Linked DNA regions of Caballeronia sp. TF1N1. The protein of the gene in region 2 interacts with the protein of the main gene of each other region in a pairwise test. Links are inferred from orthologs where the notes say so. Each region holds a gene or a part of one and is shown on either strand. Other genes may lie near its edges.

Region 1 (12,546 bases), 2.1 Mb from region 2 along the record:
ATCCGGTCACGACGATCTTGTTGGTCGCGCACAAATGCAAGTACCAGAGCATGTGACACGACGACACCGACGCCACGAACAACTCCTCCGGATTGTGGCGCGCAGGATTGCCGCGAAAGGCGGGATCGCTCGACGCTTCTATCGCGGCCTTGTTCGCCACGCGCACGAGATGGTCGCGCGAATAAGCGTCGTAGGCGGACGTGCCCGAACCGAGATCGCCCGTCCACGCCACGCTGAGCGTATAGGTGTGCTTCTTCGCCACGTTCTGCTCCTTGGCTCTAGTCGAGATGTGAAGCTGCCTCCAGAAGACGCGGCAGATGCGCGAGGAAATCGTCGGCATCGGCGCGGCCCAGATCGTACGCGTGTTGCATCTGCGCGGGGCTCGTATAGTCCCAGCTCGAAATTGGCACCTTGCGCGACGGCTGAACGTAGATGCGTCGCTGCTCGCCGTGCGGCACCACGAACATGCGCTCGCGCGGATACAGCCGCGTGACCATGACGAGCACCGTTCCCGGCGATGCATCGAGCGCGGAGACGGGCACGTTATCGACCATGCCGCCATCGAGCACGGGACGACCGTTGCGCCGCAAAATCGGCGTGAAAGGCGGCGTGCTCGACGACTGCAGGATGAGGTCGGCGAGGTCCTCCAGCGTCGCGCACTCTTGCGCGGTGACGAACTCCGGATGAAAACCGAGCGCGGTGCCGAGCGTCGGATGCAGCGTCTTGCGCACGTACTTTTCGATGTTATACGCGATGATGCCCGCCGCCACCGCGCTGCGCGCCCCGAGCCAGCGCGGCAGATGCGACACGCCGATGCGAATTTCCGGCGCCGTTTGCAGCACGCCGAAGCGTTCCGCGAAAATATCGAGCAGCGCCTGACGGTAGATGCGGTAATGCGGGAACACGGACTGACCGCGCAGCAGGTTGCCCCAATAGGCGTTCTTCGTGTTGCCGCTCAGGGCTTTTGCGTAGTACTTCATCACCCATTGCGCGTTGTTCGTGTAGAGCATGCAGGCGGTGGCCGCGCCCGCCGAGATGCCCGCGATGATGCGCGGCTTGAGATCGAGTTGCGGCTGGATGACGTCCCAGAAACCTGCCTGCCACCAGCAGCGATTGCCGCCGCCTGCGAATACGACTTGATCGAACATGTTTGCTGCTTAAGCCTTTTGCTGATGCGTCGGGTTGATGAATGCGTAGGTCGTGGTCGCGTGAGCGGCGAGTTCGCCGTCGTTGCCGCGAAGCTCGATTTCGCCGAAGACGAGATTGCGGCCGCGTCGCTGGATTTTCGCGGTGACGAGGACATCGCCGGACTTGACCGGGCGCATGAAGGTCGTGTTGAGCGAGACGGTGGTCACGGGAACGAAGCCGCCCATTGCGTGGGAGATGGCGACGACCATCGCGGTATCGGCGGCGGCCATGAAGACCTGACCGCAGATGACTCCGCCCGCGTGCCGCAGATGATCGGCGTGCGGCAGACGCAGCGTGATCGAATCTTCCGTGGAAGATTGCGGCGCGAGATGCAGTTCGCGGACCCACGGCGCGAGGATCGTGTCCAGCAGATTGCGGATGGCAGAGTCGTCCATGGCTGTGAGTCTTTGTGTTGTGTGCGTGATGATACCGGGCGGGACGTTTTTGATTCGCGGGCTGGCCGTTGGTGCGATGCGAAAATTTTCGGGCGAAGGACTTGCGCTTTTCGAAATAACCCCGCTATAATTTCATTTCTGTGTTGGGGGCGTTAGCTCAGTTGGTAGAGCAGCGGACTCTTAATCCGTAGGTCGAGTGTTCGAGTCACTCACGCCCCACCAAAGAATTAATGCAAAAAGCCCGGTCCTCGTGACCGGGCTTTTTGCATTCTGAGCCTTGCGACTCTCTCACTCGCATCCGCAGCGGACGGTCGGTCATGTCTGCCGCTTCCACCTCATCGCGCCAAAAATTAAGAATTTTCGCGCTAGCCCTCGCTTTCAAATCGCTGAACAATCCTTGCCTCTTTCGCTCTCGATGCAACAAGGGCGCTGGTCGATCCGTTACCGTTCACACGAGTCCGCGAACGCAACTGTCGAAACATCGTGACGCGAAAACCCGCGCTGTTCGTCACCGCATCGAATGCGTCCGGCACGCTGTCTCGCAAGGTTCCAATGGTCTTCACAAAACAACACTTAGTAGTCGCCCTCGCTTCCGTTACCGTCCTCCTGAGCGGATGTGCGACGGAAGCATTCAAATCACTGCCCGTTCAGGCGGTCAGCATCGCTCAGACGCCCTATGCGGGCAAGCCGGTAGCCGTCGCCGTTGGCAAATTCGACAACCGTTCGAGCTATATGCGCGGCCTTTTCTCCGATGGCGTCGACCGCGTCGGCAGCCAGGCCAAGACCATTCTCGTCACGACGCTGCAACAGAGCCGGCGCTTCTCCGTCCTCGATCGCGAGAACATGAACGAGACCAAGCAGGAAGCCGCCATCGCAAACAAGCAGCAAGCGCTTAAAGCGGCCAACTACGTCATTACCGGCGACGTCACCGAATTCGGGCGCAAGGAAGTCGGCGATCGCGAGTTGTTCGGCATTCTCGGCAGCGGCAAGAGCCAGGTAGCCTACGCCAAGGTGAGCCTGAATATCGTCGATGCATCGACCTCCGAAGTCGTCGTGTCGAGCCAGGGCGCCGGCGAGTACAGCCTGTCCAACCGGGAAATCATCGGCTTCGGCGGCACTGCGAGTTATGACTCCACGCTCAACGGCAAGGTGCTCGACCTGGCAATTCAAGAAGCGGTGAACCACCTGTCCGAACAAGTCGACGCGGGCGCGCTACGAGCCTCCAAGTAAGCATCACTCATCAACACTCAGAAGCATGAATCACAAGAAACTTTTCTCGACCGGCATTCTCTTGCCGGTCGCGGCAGCGTGCGCGCTGCTGACCGGTTGTGCCACGCAATCCACGCCGCCGCTTTACCAGTGGGACGCGTATCAACCGCAGGTGTATGCCTTCTTCACGGGCGACAAACCCGTCCCCGAGCAGATCGACGCGCTCGAAAAAGCGCGCCAGCAAATCCTTGCGAAGAATAACGCGCTGCCGCCCGGCTTCCGTGCCCACATCGGCGCACTGTATGCAAGCGTCGGCCGTTCGGATGAAGCCAGAAAGGAACTCGAAGCCGAAAAGAACGCGTTCCCCGAGTCGTCCGCCTACATGAACCTTTTGTTGAGCAAACTTCATTAAACGCCGGCCATGATCAAGTTCCTCTCTCATAAACTCTTCGCGGCGCTGTCGGTTTTGTGCCTGTTGAGCGCGTGCGCTTCCACTCCGCAACAGATCGACTACACCGCATTTCGCAATAGCAAGCCGCGCACGATTCTCGTGTTGCCGCCGGTCAACGAGACGTCGGATATCAAGGCGACATACGGCATGCTCGCCCAAATGACGATGCCGCTCGCAGAAGCGGGCTACTACGTCGTGCCGGTCGCTGAAATGGACGAGACGTTCAAGCACAACGGCCTGACTACGCCAACGGACATCCAGAATGTCGCGCCGGCCAAGCTGCGCGAGATTTTCGGCGCGGATGCGGCGTTGTACACGACAGTCACGAACTACGGCACCAAGTTCGTGGTCTTCGACAGCAGGACCGTCGTCACCGCAAACGCGAAGCTCGTCGATCTGCGCTCAGGCGACGAACTCTGGAAAGGCTCCGCGAGCGCGAATGGCAAGGAAGTGGGCGTGAACGTGGGCGTCGGTTACGGGCTCATCAGCGCGATTGCGCAGAGTGTCGTGACGCAGGTCGCGCATACCTTAACCGACAAGTCCTTCGACGTGGCAGGCCTCACGAGCCAACGTCTTCTGGCATCGGGCGGCAAGACAACCGTACTCTACGGACCGCACTCGCCTAAATACGGCACGGACTGAACGCATGCTCGCCTGAGCCCCACAGCCCAGGCGAGCTAAATCACCACCGCGCCCTTTCCGCCAGCAACTCCCGCAGCACCGAACGGTGGCACCGCGACTCGTCCTCGCAATAACATCCGACCGACAAATTCGTCGAACGCGATAACGCCGCAAGCAAGTCCAGCGATCGGCTCGCCTCGGAAACCGCCATCTCCGCCTTGAATTTCCTCACGAACGCGCGCCATTGTTTGTCGTCTTCGGCCGCGAGCGCTTCGGCGACCAGTTCTGCCGACGGCGCCAGATTCGGATACCACACGTCGTAAAAGTCGCGGCTCGCGAATTCGGCTTTCGGCACGCCGCGCGGCGGACGCCGAACCGTGCCGATACGCAGCCCTTCGTCCACCGCGCGCGGCGTGCCGAGCCGCACGATTCGAATCGCCATGATCGTTTTCCTTCGAATGTCACCGGCGAAGGATAACCGCGCCGAAGCAACGCGCGATACACGCTGACAACGCTTTGAAAGCTCCCGCGACCGTGGCGAGCGGAATGCACCGGGTTCCCGTATCGTTTCGGATTATTCCTCTTCCGCTTACATCCGGAACCGCCGACGTGCCCTCCGAAGAACATCCCCAAAACGCGCCCCGCAACCCCGACGCACCCATGTCCTCGCTCGAGCGCCGCGGCATGCTCGCGATCCTGCTGTCCGTCGCGCTCGCCACGCTCGATACCGCCATCGCGAACACGGCGTTGCCGGCCATCGCGGCCGATCTGCATACGACACCCGCCGCGTCGGTCTGGATCATCAACGCGTATCAGCTGGCAATGGTCGCCACGTTGCTGCCGCTTGCCGCGCTCGGCGGCATCCTCGGACACCGGCGCGTGTATCTCGGCGGGCTCGTCGTGTTCCTCGTCGCGTCCGCGGTCTGCGCGTTCTCGTGGTCGCTGCCGACGCTCGTCGCCGCGCGCCTGCTGCAAGGGCTCGGCGCGAGCGCGATCATGAGCGTCAACGCGGCGCTCATCAGCGCGATTTTTCCGCCGCATCGGCTTGGGCGCGGCGTGGGACTCAACGCGCTCGTCGTGGGTATCGCGTTCGCGGTCGGGCCGACGGTCGCATCGATCGTGCTCTCGCTCGGCACGTGGCCGTGGCTCTTCGCCGTGAACTTGCCGATCGGCGTGTTCGCGCTCGCCATCGCGGTGCGGTCGTTGCCGCAGACCAAGCGCGCCGAACACGGCTTCGACCGTGTCGCCGCCTTGCTCAACGTGATCACGTTCGCGTCGCTCATCTTCGCGCTCGGCGAAGCGGCCCAGCGCGCGCCCGCGCATACCGTGCTCGCGTCGTTCGGCGTCACGTTGATTGCGGGCGTTCTGCTTCTCCGACGCGAGCGCGGTCATCCCGCGCCGATGCTACCCGTCGATCTCTTCCGCCGCCCGATGTTCGCGCTCTCCACGATGACCGCGATCTGCTCGTTTGCCGCGCAAGGGCTCGCGTTCGTGTCGTTGCCGTTTTTCTTCGAAAGCGTGCTCGGTCGCAGTCAGGTGGAAACCGGCTTTCTGATGACGCCGTGGTCAGCGCTCGTCGCGTTGATGGCGCCGATCGCCGGACGCTTGTCGGATCGGCACGCGCCGGGTTTGCTGGGCGGCGTCGGGCTCGCGATTCTATGCGTGGGAATGGTGTCGCTCGCGATGCTGCCAGCGCAACCGCATGTGCTCGAAATCTGCATCCGCATGGCGATCTGTGGCGCGGGCTTCGGCTTCTTTCAGTCGCCGAATCTGAAGGCGTTCATGTCGAGCGCGCCGCGCGAACGCGCGGGTGGCGCAAGTGGCACGATCGCGACTTCGCGGCTGATCGGACAGGCCACCGGCGCGGCGCTCGTCGCGTTGTGCTTCAGCATCGCGGGGAAGCATGGTCCGGCGCTCGCGTTGTCGCTTGGAGCGGCGTTCGCGGGCGTGGGAAGCGTGGCGAGCGGATTGCGGCTGGTGACGGCGAGAACGTCGAAGGTGACGTCGTCGGATGGGATTTCAGTCGAGCCGCAGAGGAAAGTTTGAGGGTCGAGCACGGCGCCGTTGCACCGCACGTTTGCAGTTGCTTGGAAACCCGCGTGAAGGCCGGGATACGCTGAATCTGCAAAGCTTTCGCGCGCGCGGCTCGCTTCCGTGAATTCGCGGTGCGGCGCTGCGGGGCGCGTCGGGCGGGCTCGCTTGGAGGACAACCCTTCACGCTACATTTCCTTAACTAGCTCGTTGGCGACTCACCGGACTCACATCCGCCGCACCTTGACCTTCCGCCCCTTCAACTTCCCCGCTGCCAGCTTGCGCTCGGCATCATCGGCGATACCGCGTTGAACGGCCACGTACGTGACCATGTCCATCACGTTGATCTTGCCGATCTCCTCGCCCTTGAAGCCCGCTTCGCCGGTCAGCGCGCCGAGCACGTCGCCGGGACGGATCTTGTCCTTGCGGCCGCCGAGGATTTGGAGCGTCGCCATGGGCGGCTTCAGATGCCCGGGTTCCGCCGATGTCAGCTCCGCTAGCGGATACCATTCCACTTCCTTGCGCTGCGCCACTTCGATCGCGCCGACGCGTCCCATCTCGTCCATGCTCGCAAGCGACAGCGCCCAACCTTCCTCGCCCGCACGCCCCGTGCGCCCGATGCGATGCACGTGCACCTCAGGGTCCGGCGTCACATCGACATTGATGACCGCTTCGAGTTGCGTGATGTCCAGCCCGCGCGCGGCGACATCGGTCGCGACCAGCACCGAGCAACTGCGATTGGCGAATTGCACGAGCACCTGATCGCGTTCGCGCTGTTCGAGTTCGCCATGCAGCGTGAGCGCCTCGAAGCCTTGCGCGCGCAGTACGTCGAGCAAGTCGCGGCATTGCTGCTTCGTGTTGCAGAACGCAAGCGTGCTGACGGGACGATAGTGATCCAGCAGCAAACCCACTGCATGCAGACGCTCGTGATCCTCGACCTGATAGAAGCGTTGTTTGATCTTCGCGTTGCTGTGCTGTTCGGTGAGCTTGATCTCGCGCGGATTGCGCAGGAACTGCTGGCTCAATTTCGCGATGCCCTCCGGATACGTCGCCGAAAACAGCAAGGTCTGACGGTCTTTCGGACACAGACGCGCGACTGAAGCGATATCGTCGAAAAAGCCCATGTCGAGCATGCGGTCGGCCTCGTCGAGCACGAGCGTGCGTATGCCATTCAGCGAAAGCGTTTCGCGCTGAAGGTGATCCATGATGCGTCCCGGCGTGCCCACGACGATATGCGCGCCGTGTTCGAGACTCGCGATCTGCGGACGCATGGGCGTGCCGCCGCATAGCGTGAGCACCTTCACGTTGTCTTCTGCGCGAGCCAAGCGGCGGATTTCCTGCGTGACCTGATCGGCGAGTTCGCGAGTTGGGCAAAGCACGAGCGCTTGCACGGCGAACTGACGCGCATCGAGTTTGGCGAGCAGCGGCAACGTGAAGGCGGCGGTCTTGCCGCTGCCCGTTTTCGCCTGCGCGATGAGATCGTGACCGGCGAGTGCGAGCGGCAGGCTCGCGGCCTGGATCGGCGTCATCGATGTGTAGCCGAGCTGCTGCAGATTCGTCTGCATCGCTTCGTTGAGCGGCAGGCTGCTGAATGAGGTATCGGTCGCCATGGTTATTGCGCGCCTCGCGGCGGGATTTCGGTGACCTGCTCGTAGGTGATGGCGCCATCGGGTGCGTCGTGGCGCGTCACGTAATTGCGCGCGCCGCACATCGGGCAGCGGAACAGCAGGCCCTGACCTTCATTCTTGATGACGACGTCTGAGACGTCCCACGTTGCGTCGCAGGACTGGTTTCGGCAGGTGAACATGTCGGATTTCTCGTTGTTGCGTGATGCACGTAGCCGCGACGGAATGCGGCGAAGTGATTTTCGGTTCAAACCGAAAGTGTACGCGGGTCTGCGGGTGGCGCGGCGGAACCAGGTCCGTGCGTTTTGGGTGGGAGTATGGCGTTGGCGTTCAATAAAAAAACCGTAAGTGCCAGCGCGTGAGACCTCGCGCGCGGTACTTACGGTTTCGGAGTGATAGCGTCGCGCTACCTACCCCTCAAACATCAATATTCCCCGCCCGCAACGCATTACTCTCGATAAACGCGCGTCTCGGCTCCACATCGTCGCCCATGAGCGTCGTGAAAATGCCGTCGGCCGCAATCGCGTCCTCGATCTGCACGCGCAGCAAACGCCGCACGGCCGGGTCCATCGTCGTTTCCCAAAGCTGTCCGGGATTCATCTCGCCCAAGCCCTTGTAACGCTGCTTGCTGACGTTGCGTTCCGCATCCGCGATCAGCCACTTCATCGCGCTCTTGAAGTCCAGCACGGCCATCGAGCGCTCGCCGCGCTTGATCAACGCGCCTTGGCCAATCAAGCCCTTGAAGGTATCGGCAGTGGAAACGAGTTGCTTGTAGTCGGCGGTCAATTGAAGATCTTCATCGAACACCGAAACCTTCACGTTGCCATGGTGACGCCGCTTGATATGCAACGAACGCAGCTCGCGAACCTGATCGTATGCCGCCTCGACCGTCACTTCCGGCTTCAACGGGTCCGAACGCAACTTCGTTTCGAGCGCCTTCGCCGATGCCTCCGCCGCTTCCTGCGTCGACAAATCGATGACCGTGCCATCCATCACCGCTTCGAGCGAGGCGGCATCGTAAATACGGCTGATGCGATCGATCACCGCCTGGGCCAGCAAATACGCACGCGCGAGTTCGCCCAAGGCATCGCCCGAAATCGGGTCCGCGCCTTCGCTCGGCACCAGTTCAGAACCCTGCAGCGCGAGCTTCAGCATATGCTGGTTGAGCTCGTGCGCGTCCTTCATATACCGCTCGTCCTTGCCCGCCTTGATCTTGTAAAGCGGCGGCTGCGCGATATAGATGTACCCGCGCTCCACGATCTCCGGCATCTGCCGATAGAAGAACGTCAGCAAAAGCGTGCGGATGTGGGCGCCGTCCACGTCCGCGTCGGTCATGATGATGATGCGGTGATAGCGCAGCTTGTCCAGGTTGTAATCATCCTTGCCGATGCCGCAACCCAGCGCCGTCACGAGCGTCACGATCTGCTCGGATGAAATCAGCTTGTCGAAGCGCGCCTTCTCAACGTTCAGCACCTTGCCGCGCAACGGCAGGATTGCCTGGAACTTCCGGTCACGCCCTTGCTTGGCCGAGCCGCCCGCCGAATCACCCTCGACGATATAAATTTCCGACTTCGCCGGGTCCTTCTCCTGGCAATCCGCAAGCTTGCCCGGCAAGCCGACGCCGTCGAGCACGCCCTTTCGCCGCGTCATCTCGCGCGCCTTGCGAGCGGCATCGCGCGCACGCGCGGCATCGACGATCTTGCCCGTGATGATCTTCGCGTCGATCGGCGTCTCTTGCAGATAATCTTCCAGCGCCTTCGCGACGATTTCCTCGACCGGCGCGCGCACTTCCGACGACACCAGCTTGTCCTTCGTCTGCGAACTAAACTTCGGCTCAGGCACTTTCACCGACAGCACGCACGACAACCCTTCGCGCATGTCGTCGCCGCTCGTCTCGACCTTCGCTTTCTTCGCGATGTCGTGGTCGGCGATGTACTTGTTCATCACGCGCGTCATCGCGGCGCGTAAGCCTGTCAGGTGAGTGCCGCCGTCGCGCTGCGGAATGTTGTTGGTGAAGCAGAGCACGCTTTCGTTGTAGCTGTCGTTCCACTGCATGGCCACTTCGACGGTGACGTTTTCACGCTCGCCCGTTGCATGGAACACGTTCGGATGCAGCACCTGCTTCTGCTTGTTGATGTATTCGACAAAGCCCTTCACGCCGCCCGCAAAAGCGAAGTCGTCTTCCTTGCCGGTGCGCAAGTCGGTCAGGCGAATGCGCACGCCGTTGTTCAGGAACGAAAGCTCGCGCATGCGCTTGGCGAGAATGTCGTAGTGGAATTCGACATTGCCGAAGATGGTCGCGTCCGCCAAAAAGTGCACTTCGGTGCCGCGATTCTCGGTGTCGCCGACTACCGGCATGGGCGAATACTGCACGCCGTTCTCTTCGATAAGCTCGCGGTTCTGCACCACGCCGCGCGCGAACTCCATGAAGTGTTTCTTGCCGTCGCGGCGCACGGTGAGGCGCAGCCATTCGGACAGCGCGTTCACGCACGACACGCCCACGCCGTGCAGGCCACCCGACACCTTGTAGCTGTTTTGGTCGAACTTGCCGCCCGCGTGGAGTTCGGTCATCACGATCTCGGCGGCGCTGCGCTTCGGGTCGTGCTTGTCGTCGCGTTTCAGGCCGGTGGGCACGCCACGGCCGTTGTCCGTCACCGAAATGGAGTTGTCCGCGTGGATGGTCACGTGGATGTCGTCGCAATAGCCGGCCAGCGCTTCGTCGATGGAGTTGTCCAGCACTTCGAAAACGAGGTGATGCAAACCGGTGCCATCCGACGTATCGCCGATATACATTCCCGGGCGCTTGCGCACGGCCTCCAGACCTTCGAGGATCTGAATGGACGATGCGCCGTAGCTGTTGTCGGGTTGCGAATTTGTGTTTTCAGTCATGGAATTTTCCGGTTCTGCGTCGCTGCTTCGGTTACTGCTCGAAACTTTTCAAAACACCTTAAAAACGCCAAAGGGGCGAGCCGCCCCTTGGTGTGTTCGTGGTACCTGAACGCGTCAGATGCGCATTGGCATCACGACATACTTGAATTCCTCGTTTTCCGGAATTGTGATGAGCGCGCTGGAGTTGGCGTCGCCAAGGCTCACTTGCAGCGTGTCGACCTTCAGATTCGCAAGCACGTCGAGCAGATACGTGACGTTGAAACCGATGTCGACGGTATCGCCCTGATATGCGATTTCCAGCTCTTCCTGCGCTTCTTCCTGGTCGGCGTTGGTCGACATGATCTTGAGCTGACCCGGCTCGACCAGACACCGCACGCCCTTGAACTTGTCCGACGTGAGAATGGCCGCGCGCTGCAGGGAGCGCTGCAGTTCTTCGCGACCGATTTCGAATGTGTTCTTGTGCGCCTTGGGAATCACGCGCTGGAAGTCGGGGAACTTGCCTTCGACGAGCTTCGACACGAGTTCGACTTGGCCAAAACTGAACTTCACCTGCGTCGCGGCGATGTCGATCTTGAGCGTGTCGTCGATGTCTTCCAGCAGACGCTGCAATTCGAGGATGGTCTTGCGCGGGATGATGACTTCCTGACGCGGGAACGTGCCGCCGTCGATCTTCATGGACGAGAACGCGAGACGGTGACCGTCCGTTGCGACGGCCATCAACTGGTCGCCATCCACCACGAGCAACATGCCGTTCAGGTAATAGCGAATGTCTTGCTGGGCCATGGCGAAATACACCATGCCGAGCAACTGGCGAAACGTTTTCTGCGGAACCGAAAGGCTCGCGCCGAAGTCTGTAGCCTGGTTGACGGTAGGAAACTCGTCCGCGGCGAGCGTCTGCAGCGCGAAGCGGCTCTTGCCGGAGCGCACGGTCAGGCGCTTGTCGGACAAGTCGAGCGCAACCTCACCCGGCGGCATGGCGCGCAAAATGTCGAGCAACTTGCGCGCGGCGACCGTGGTGGCGATCTGGTCGCTGCCAACGCCGAAATCGGCGCGGGTGGTGATCTGGAGTTCGAGATCCGTCGAGAGGAACGACACATCGGCGCCGTTCTTGGTGATCAGCAGATTGGCGAGGATCGGCAAGGTATGGCGGCGTTCTACGATACCGCTCACGGTTTGCAGCGGCCTTAGAAGATTGTCTCGTTCGGTCTTGACCAGTTGCATAGAGTTCCTTCGTTGATGTGACGGCCTGTCCGCCGGTTTTGCCACCGCTGGTTTTGTCACCAGCGGTTGGTTCGCCGCGCTCGCCGGACAACCTCGTAACACGCGTTGCCGGCCCCCCGCCGGTCACTCGCGAATGCTTGACGCCAGCCGCCCAGGCCACGGATAGCTAAACCTATATTGTGCCTTAAAACGGAACCGCCCCCGAAAATTGGGGGCGTTTTTACCAATAAACAGGTCCGGTGGCGCAATAATCGACGCGTTCGCGCCGGCTCAACCCTTCAGCGTTTGTTCGAGCACGTGAAGTTCGTGATTGAGCTGCGCATCCGTGCCGCGTTCGGCCGCGATCTTGCGCACGGCGTGCAGCACGGTGGTGTGATCGCGACCGCCAAAAAGCTCGCCGATCTCGGGCAGACTCTTCTGCGTCAGTTCCTTCGCCAGATACATCGCGATCTGGCGCGGGCGCGCGATGTTGGCCGGCCGCTTCTTCGAATACATGTCGGCGACCTTGATGCTGTAGAAATCCGCGACGGTCTTCTGAATGTTCTCCACCGAGATCTGGCGGTTCTGCACCGTCAACAGATCCTTGAGCGCTTCCTTGGTCAGCTCGATGGTGATGTCGCGGCCATGGAACTTCGAATAAGCGAGGATCTTGCGCAGCGCGCCTTCGAGTTCACGCACGTTCGAGCGCAGATGCTTCGCGACGAAGAACGCGACGTCTTCGGAAAGACTCACGCCTTCGGACTGCGCCTTTCTCATCAGAATGGCAACGCGCATTTCCAGCTCGGGCGGCTCGATGGCGACCGTCAAACCGGAATCGAAGCGCGAGATCAGACGGTCGTCGATACCGGAGATTTCCTTCGGATACGTGTCGCTCGTGATGATGACTTGCGCCTTGTTCGCGACCAGCGCCTCGAAC
Region 2 (7,313 bases):
ACAAAGACAAGTCATACATTGCTCGGAGTATAACATTCCCTACGGAACAAAACGCGGCTGTGTAGACTTCGAGCAGTGTCTAACTTTGTGCGTTGGCATTTTGCCATATCGTTCCCTTGCAACGATAAAAATATCCCCGCACCCTCTGCGCCCGCAACCTTATGTGGTGCATGCGCAACAAGAAAGGGACAGGAGCCGGTCTTGGCCGCGGAAGGCGCGAAACGTGCGCACTTTATGTGCCCGCGAGCCAATATCTGCGTATCTTTATCGTCGGGTTTGTACTGCTTTAGCAAAACGACGAGGCGGCATCATAGCCCGCCTAAGTGACGAAATCAGTGAAACGTTCCCTGGTTTTTGTAAGTAATTGGAACAAGTGCATCTATCCCTCATTCCTCAAGATCGGGAACGGCGGTTGAGCGTCCCATACACTATGTATACGCCGAGCCTCCGGACGCGGATGTCGCGCATGTTAGAATCTTTGGATGCGCTGCGTTCGCAGCGCCGCAGCGTATGGCTTACGCGCCTGGCCGGCGCGGGTCGCGCGGCCGGCGGGCGAGGGCGAAACTCGAGGTAATGTTTTCGAATCGTCGGATCGCGCTGCTGTGTCGCTGCTGCACAGTTCAAGACACGGATAATGGATCAATTCGCCAAAGAGACTCTGCCAATCTCCCTAGAGGAGGAAATGCGCCGCTCATATCTCGATTACGCGATGAGCGTGATCGTCGGGCGAGCGCTTCCCGATGTCCGCGATGGACTGAAGCCCGTACACCGTCGCGCGCTTTATTCCATGCACGAGCTGAACAACGACTGGAATCGCGCGTATAAAAAGTCGGCGCGTATCGTCGGCGACGTGATTGGTAAGTACCATCCGCACGGCGACGCATCGGTGTACGAGACGATCGTTCGCATGGCTCAGCCGTTTTCGCTGCGCTACATGCTGGTGGACGGCCAGGGCAACTTCGGTTCGGTCGACGGCGACAACGCCGCCGCCATGCGTTACACCGAAATCCGCATGGCGAAGATCGGTCACGAACTGCTGGCCGACATCGACAAGGAAACCGTCGACTTTGGCCCGAACTACGACGGCAGCGAAAGCGAACCGCTCGTACTTCCGGCGCGCATCCCGAATCTGCTGATCAACGGCTCAGCCGGTATCGCGGTCGGCATGGCAACGAACATTCCGCCGCACAATTTGCGCGAAATCGTCGACGCCTGTCTGCATCTGCTCAACACGCCTGAGGCGACGGTCGACGAACTCATCGAGATCGTGCCGGCGCCGGACTTCCCGACGGCCGGCATCATCTACGGCGTCGCGGGCGTGCGCGACGGTTATCGCACGGGGCGCGGTCGCGTCGTCATGCGTGCGACCACGCACTTCGAAGAGATCGACCGCGGCCAGCGCATGGCCATCATCGTCGACGAGATTCCGTATCAGGTGAACAAGCGCACGCTGCTCGAGCGCATCGCCGAACTCGTCAACGAGAAAAAGATCGAGGGCATCTCCGACATTCGCGACGAGTCCGACAAGAGCGGCATGCGTGTCGTGATCGAACTCAAGCGCGGAGAAGTGCCGGAAGTCATTCTGAACAATCTGTATAAGCAGACGCAGCTTCAGGACACTTTCGGCATGAATCTGGTCGCGCTCGTCGACGGCCAGCCCAAGCTGCTGAACCTGAAGGAAATGCTGGAATGCTTCCTGTCGCATCGGCGGGAAGTGCTCACGCGGCGCACGGTCTACGAACTGCGCAAGGCGCGCGATCGCGGACACGTGCTCGAAGGCCTCGCGGTGGCGCTCGCGAATATCGACGAATTCATCGCGATCATCAAGGCCGCGCCGACTCCGCCTGTGGCGAAGCAAGAGTTGATGAACCGTCCGTGGGATTCGTCGCTCGTGCGCGAAATGCTCACGCGCACGGAGACCGAGGCGACGGGCGGGCGTATTGCGTATCGTCCGGAAGGACTGAATCCGGCTTACGGGCTGCAGGAAGATGGGCTTTACAAGCTGTCGGACGTTCAGGCGCAGGAAATTCTGCAGATGCGCCTGCAACGCCTGACGGGTCTCGAACAAGACAAGATCGTCGCCGAATATCGCGACGTGATGGCGCAGATCGCCGACTTGCTCGACATCCTCGCGCGGCCGGAGCGTATCCGTCAGATCATCGTCGAAGAACTGGGCCAGGTACGCGCCGAGTTCGGTGACGAGCGTCGTTCGCGTATCGAGTTGAATGCAACCGAGCTGAACACCGAAGACCTGATCACGCCGCAGGAAATGGTCGTGACCATGTCGCATACCGGCTACGTGAAGTCGCAGCCGCTTTCCGAGTACCGCGCGCAAAAGCGTGGCGGGCGCGGCAAGCAGGCCACGCAAATGAAGGAAGACGACTGGATCGACACGCTTTTCATCGCGAACACGCACGATCACATGCTGTGCTTCTCGAACCGCGGTCGCGTGTACTGGATCAAGGTCTACGAAGTGCCGCAAGGCTCGCGCAACTCGCGCGGCCGGCCAATCGTCAACATGTTCCCGCTGCAGGAAGGCGAGAAGATCAACGTCGTGCTGCCGATTAAGGACTTCTCGGCCGACAAGTTCGTCTTCATGGCCACTTCGCTCGGCACCGTCAAGAAGACGCCGCTCGAAGCGTTCAGCCGTCCGCTCAAGAAGGGCATCATCGCGGTCGGTCTGGATGACGGCGACTTTCTCATCGGCGCGGCCATTACCGACGGCGCGCATGACGTCATGCTGTTCTCCGATTCAGGCAAGGCGGTACGTTTCGACGAGAACGACGTGCGCGCCATGGGCCGCGAAGCGCGCGGCGTGCGTGGCATGCAACTGGAAGACGGTCAGCAGGTCATCGCCATGCTCGTGGCCGGCGACGAAATCCAGTCGGTGCTCACCGCGACGGAAAACGGTTACGGCAAGCGCACGCCGATCAACGAATACACACGCCATGGCCGCGGCACGAAGGGCATGATCGCGATCCAGACTTCCGAGCGCAACGGCCGCGTGGTCGCCGCGACGCTCGTCGAGCCTGAAAGCGAGATCATGCTGATCACGACATCGGGCGTGCTCATCCGCACGCGCGTGTCCGAAATCCGCGAAATGGGGCGTGCAACTCAAGGTGTTACACTCATCAGCCTTGACGAGGGCACCAAGTTGTCGGGACTGCAGCATATCGCGGAGGCGGAAGCCGAAGTGGAAGCAGAAGCTGAAGCACTCGACGAAGGCGACACCGGCACGAACGGCTCCGCCGCCGCGCCGGGCGACTCAGAAAATGATGAAAACGGCGAAGACGCCTGATATTTTTTGTGACGCAAGCTTCTCGTATTCGCTTTTGAAAGCCTGAATTGGTTAAGCTGCGCGACTCGGGCCTTTTGTCGGCGCTGTGCTTCGTTATGTGCGAAGCCAGCGTCGAAAATCTGAAGGCTCGTCGCCGGTGCAGAACTGGATATTTTTTACAGGGAGTAATGATGCAAGGACGTTTCAAGCAGTGGATGTTGCTGGCCGCTTTCGTGCCGACTTTCGCGATGGCTCAGTCGCTTCAGAACCAGGCGCCGAACCAGGCGGCAGCTCCGGCACCGGCCGCAGCAGCCCCGGTTGATCCGGCCAAGCAAGCCGCGATCAAGGACCTGCTCGACGCGATCGACGCGCAGAAGCTGGTCGGCGCGATCGGCAACAGCGCGCAAATGCAGTCGAAGCAACTCGTCCCGGCAATCCTGTCGGACGCGCTGTCGGAAAACAAGTCGCTGAACGACAAGCAGAAGCAAGCTGCCGTTCCGACGCTGCAAAAGAACGCAGTGCCGAAGCTGGTTGACTCGGCAGGGCAGGTGTTCGCAACTGACAGCTTCCGTCAAGACGCGATGAAAGCTCAGTACGACGCATACGCGAAGTACTACACGACCGATGAAATCAAGGACCTGACCTCGTTCTACAAGAGCACGACGGGCCGCAAGTTCATTCAGGTTCAAGACCAGGTTGGTCGCGACGTGGTCAATGGTTTGATGCAGAAGTACATGCCGCAAGCCATCAAGGCAACGCGCACGCAAGCCGACCAGGAAGTGGCAAGCGTCAAGCCGGGCAAGTAAGCACGGTGGCATAGTCCGGAAGGCTCGCGCATTGGCGGGTTTTCAGGACAGTGCGATAATGGCTGTTTGCGCGTAAGCGCAAGCAGCCATTTCTTTTTTAGGCGCGGACAACGAGCTTTTCGGCTCATCGTTTCAGGCTCCGCGTCTGTCGAACGAGACAAATCGGGATCTCCAGATGCGCGTGTTCAATTTCTCCGCCGGCCCGGCCGCCTTGCCAGAAGAAGTGTTGAAGCAAGCCGCCGATGAAATGCTCGATTGGCAAGGCAGCGGCATGAGCGTGATGGAGATGAGTCACCGCGGCGCGGAGTTCACGTCGATCCATGAAGCGGCGCTGACCGATCTGCGGGAATTGCTGAAGGTGCCGGCGTCGCATCGCATATTGTTTCTGCAGGGCGGTGGCATTGGCGAAAACGCCATCGTGCCGATGAACATGCTCGGCACGAAGAAGACCGCCGATTTCGTCGTCACCGGTTCATGGTCGACCAAGTCGCTCAAGGAAGCGCAGAAGTACTGCACGCCGCATCTCGCGGCGACTGGCAAGACCGAGCAGGGCTTCACGCGCGTGCCTGCGTTGAGCGAGTGGCAGCTTTCGGACGATCCCGCTTACGTGCATCTGTGCACGAACGAAACCATTGACGGCGTCGAGGCCTTCGAAATTCCCGATCTCGGCGACGTTCCGCTCGTGGCGGACGCGTCGTCGCACATTCTTTCGCGTCCTATGGACGTCGCCAAGTACGGCGTGCTCTTCGGCGGCGCGCAGAAGAACATCGGCATGGCGGGCGTCACGGTCGTGATCGTGCGCGAGGATCTGCTCGACCGCGCGCTGTCTATCTGCCCGTCCGCGTTCGAGTGGAAGATCGTCGCGGAGAACAATTCGATGTACAACACGCCGCCCACTTACGCGATCTACGTCGCTGGCCTCGTCTTCAAGTGGCTGAAGAAACAGGGCGGCCTGGAAGCCATGGAAGCGCGCAATCTCGAAAAGGCGATGCTGCTTTACGACACCATCGATTCCAGCGATTTCTACGTCAACAAGGTCGACCGGAACGCGCGCTCGCGCATGAACGTGCCGTTCTTCCTCGCCGACGAATCGCGCAATACCGATTTCCTGACCGGCGCCAAGGCGCGCGGTCTGTTGCAACTGAAGGGCCACAAGTCCGTCGGCGGCATGCGGGCATCGATCTACAACGCGGTGCCGGTCGAGGGCGTGAAAGCGCTCGTCGAGTACATGAAGGAATTCGAGCGGACCAGCGCGTAAGCCTCATCGCTCCTTTAACTGCATCTGCCCCAAGCACCGCATGGACGACGATCTCAATTCAAGACTCAAACCGCTGCGTGAACGCATCGACGCGCTCGACGCGCAACTCATCGCGCTTTTGAATCAGCGCGCTTCCGTCGCGCTCGAAGTCGGCGAAGTGAAGAAGCATTTCAACGCGCCCGTGTTTCGGCCGGAGCGCGAACTGCAAGTCATCGCGCGTCTGCAGGAAATGAGCGACGGCCCGCTCGCCGACGCGCACATCGCCGCGATCTGGCGCGAGATCATGGCCGCGAGCCGCGCGCTCGAACAGACTATCCGTTCAGCGTTCCTGGGCCCGGTCGGCACGTATAGCGAACAGGCGATGTTCGAATACTTCGGTCATTCGATCGAGGGCCTCGCGTGTCCGTCCATCGACGAAGTGTTTCGCTCGGTCGAAGCGGGCGCCGCGCAATATGGCGTCGTGCCGGTCGAGAATTCGGCGGAAGGCGCGGTGTCGCGCACGCTGGACTTGCTGCTGGAAACGTCGCTCTTGATTGGCGGTGAACTCGCGCTGCCGATTCACCACAATCTTTTGACCGCGTCTGGCACGCTCGAAGGCGTGAAGCGCGTCTATGCGCATCCGCAAGCGCTCGCGCAGTGCCAGCACTGGCTGACCGCGAACGCGCCGCAGCTCGAACGGCAGGCGGTGTCGAGCAACGCGGAAGCGGCGCGTATCGCGGTGGGCGACCCGGCCGTCGCGGCCATCGCTGGCGACCGCGCGGCCACGCATTACGGCTTGGGCGTCGTTTATTCGCAGATTCAGGACGACCCGCACAACCGCACGCGCTTCGTGATCATCGGTCGCGAACCGACGGGGCCGAGCGGTCACGATCAAACGTCGCTCATCGTGACGGTGACCAATGAATCGGGCGCAATGTTCAAGCTCCTGGAGCCGCTCGCAAAGCACGGCGTTTCCATGACGCGCTTCGAATCGCGGCCCGCGCGCGCCGGCACGTGGGAGTATTACTTCTATATCGATATCGAAGGGCATCGCGACGATGCGTTCGTCGCCGCCGCGCTCGATGAACTCGGGCGCAAGGCCGCGTTTCTGAAGATTCTCGGGTCCTATCCGCGCGCGCGTTGACCCGAGTTTTCGCGGGCCGCCGCTCGATTCGGGCAGCGGCCGATTTTTCCAGCGTCGAACGGCGCGCACTTATCGATGTTCCGTGGACGCATTCTCTTTCAATAAACTGGTTATTTTCGGCGTCGGCCTGATCGGCGGATCGCTTGCGCGCGCGTTGCGCGAGCGCGCGGGAATCGAAGGCCGCGTGGTCGGCGTCGGACGCTCGCTGCGCTCGGTCGAACGCGCGCTCGAACTCGGCGTGATCGACGAAGCCGTCGCGCTCGACGACGACGCGGCGCTCGCACGCGCGTTGCACGGCGCGGATCTCGTCTTGATCGCGGCGCCCGTCGCGCAGACCGAACCGCTGCTCGCGCGCATCGCGCCCTTGCTCGAAGCGCGGACCATCGTCACGGACGCAGGCAGCACCAAGAGCGACGTCGTCGCGGCGGCGCGCGCGGCGCTCGGCGTAAAGCTCGCGCAGTTCGTGCCCGGGCATCCGATCGCCGGGCGCGAATCGAGCGGCGTCGATGCCGCCTTGCCCGACCTTTACGTGGATCGCAACGTCGTGCTTTGTCCGCTCGCCGAAAACGCGCCGGCCGATGTCGACCGCATCGCCGCGATGTGGCGCGCGACCGGCGCGGCGGTGCATCGCATGAGCGAGACGCAGCATGATCGCGTGTTCGCGTCGGTGAGCCATCTGCCGCACGTGCTCTCGTTCGCGCTCGTCGAGCAGATTTTGGAAGCGCCCGACGCCGAGCTTAAATTTTCGTTCGCCGCGGGCGGATTTCGCGATTTCACGCGCATCGCGGCATCGAGTCCGGAAATGTGGCGCGACATCTGCGTGGCGAATCGCGCCGCGCTGCTCGCCGA

Evidence for each region.
Region 1: the proteins of gyrA (region 2) and gyrB interact in binary tests that used the Escherichia coli proteins (3 or more experiments, as listed by UniProt). The link is inferred for Caballeronia sp. TF1N1 from one-to-one orthologs.

The regions. Positions count from the first base shown.
Region 1 is NZ_CP084626.1:291-12,836, reverse strand. What follows is about bases 7,674-10,730. They hold gyrB (DNA topoisomerase (ATP-hydrolyzing) subunit B), read right to left. Parts: upstream 10,410-10,730; coding sequence 7,938-10,409; downstream 7,674-7,937. Other genes in these bases: dnaN (DNA polymerase III subunit beta), read right to left, coding at 10,524-10,730; LDZ28_RS00020 (hypothetical protein), read right to left, coding at 7,674-7,702. Also shown: LDZ28_RS00070 (OsmC family protein), read right to left, coding at 1-262; LDZ28_RS00065 (patatin-like phospholipase family protein), read right to left, coding at 279-1,148; LDZ28_RS00060 (PaaI family thioesterase), read right to left, coding at 1,158-1,583; LDZ28_RS00050 (CsgG/HfaB family protein), read left to right, coding at 2,136-2,813; LDZ28_RS00045 (DUF4810 domain-containing protein), read left to right, coding at 2,839-3,204; LDZ28_RS00040 (DUF799 domain-containing protein), read left to right, coding at 3,214-3,885; LDZ28_RS00035 (DUF488 domain-containing protein), read right to left, coding at 3,926-4,306; LDZ28_RS00030 (MFS transporter), read left to right, coding at 4,525-5,910; ATP-dependent RNA helicase DbpA, read right to left, coding at 6,123-7,505; more of LDZ28_RS00020, read right to left, coding at 7,508-7,673; more of dnaN, read right to left, coding at 10,731-11,630. UniProt on the Escherichia coli protein: DNA gyrase negatively supercoils closed circular double-stranded DNA in an ATP-dependent manner to maintain chromosomes in an underwound state.
Region 2 is NZ_CP084626.1:2,145,001-2,152,313, reverse strand. What follows is about bases 307-3,498. They hold gyrA (DNA gyrase subunit A), read left to right. Parts: upstream 307-634; coding sequence 635-3,298; downstream 3,299-3,498. Other genes in these bases: LDZ28_RS10005 (DUF2059 domain-containing protein), read left to right, coding at 3,469-3,498. Outside these bases: more of LDZ28_RS10005, read left to right, coding at 3,499-4,083; serC (3-phosphoserine/phosphohydroxythreonine transaminase), read left to right, coding at 4,259-5,341; pheA (prephenate dehydratase), read left to right, coding at 5,382-6,464; LDZ28_RS09990 (prephenate dehydrogenase/arogenate dehydrogenase family protein), read left to right, coding at 6,547-7,313. UniProt on the Escherichia coli protein: A type II topoisomerase that negatively supercoils closed circular double-stranded (ds) DNA in an ATP-dependent manner to maintain chromosomes in an underwound state.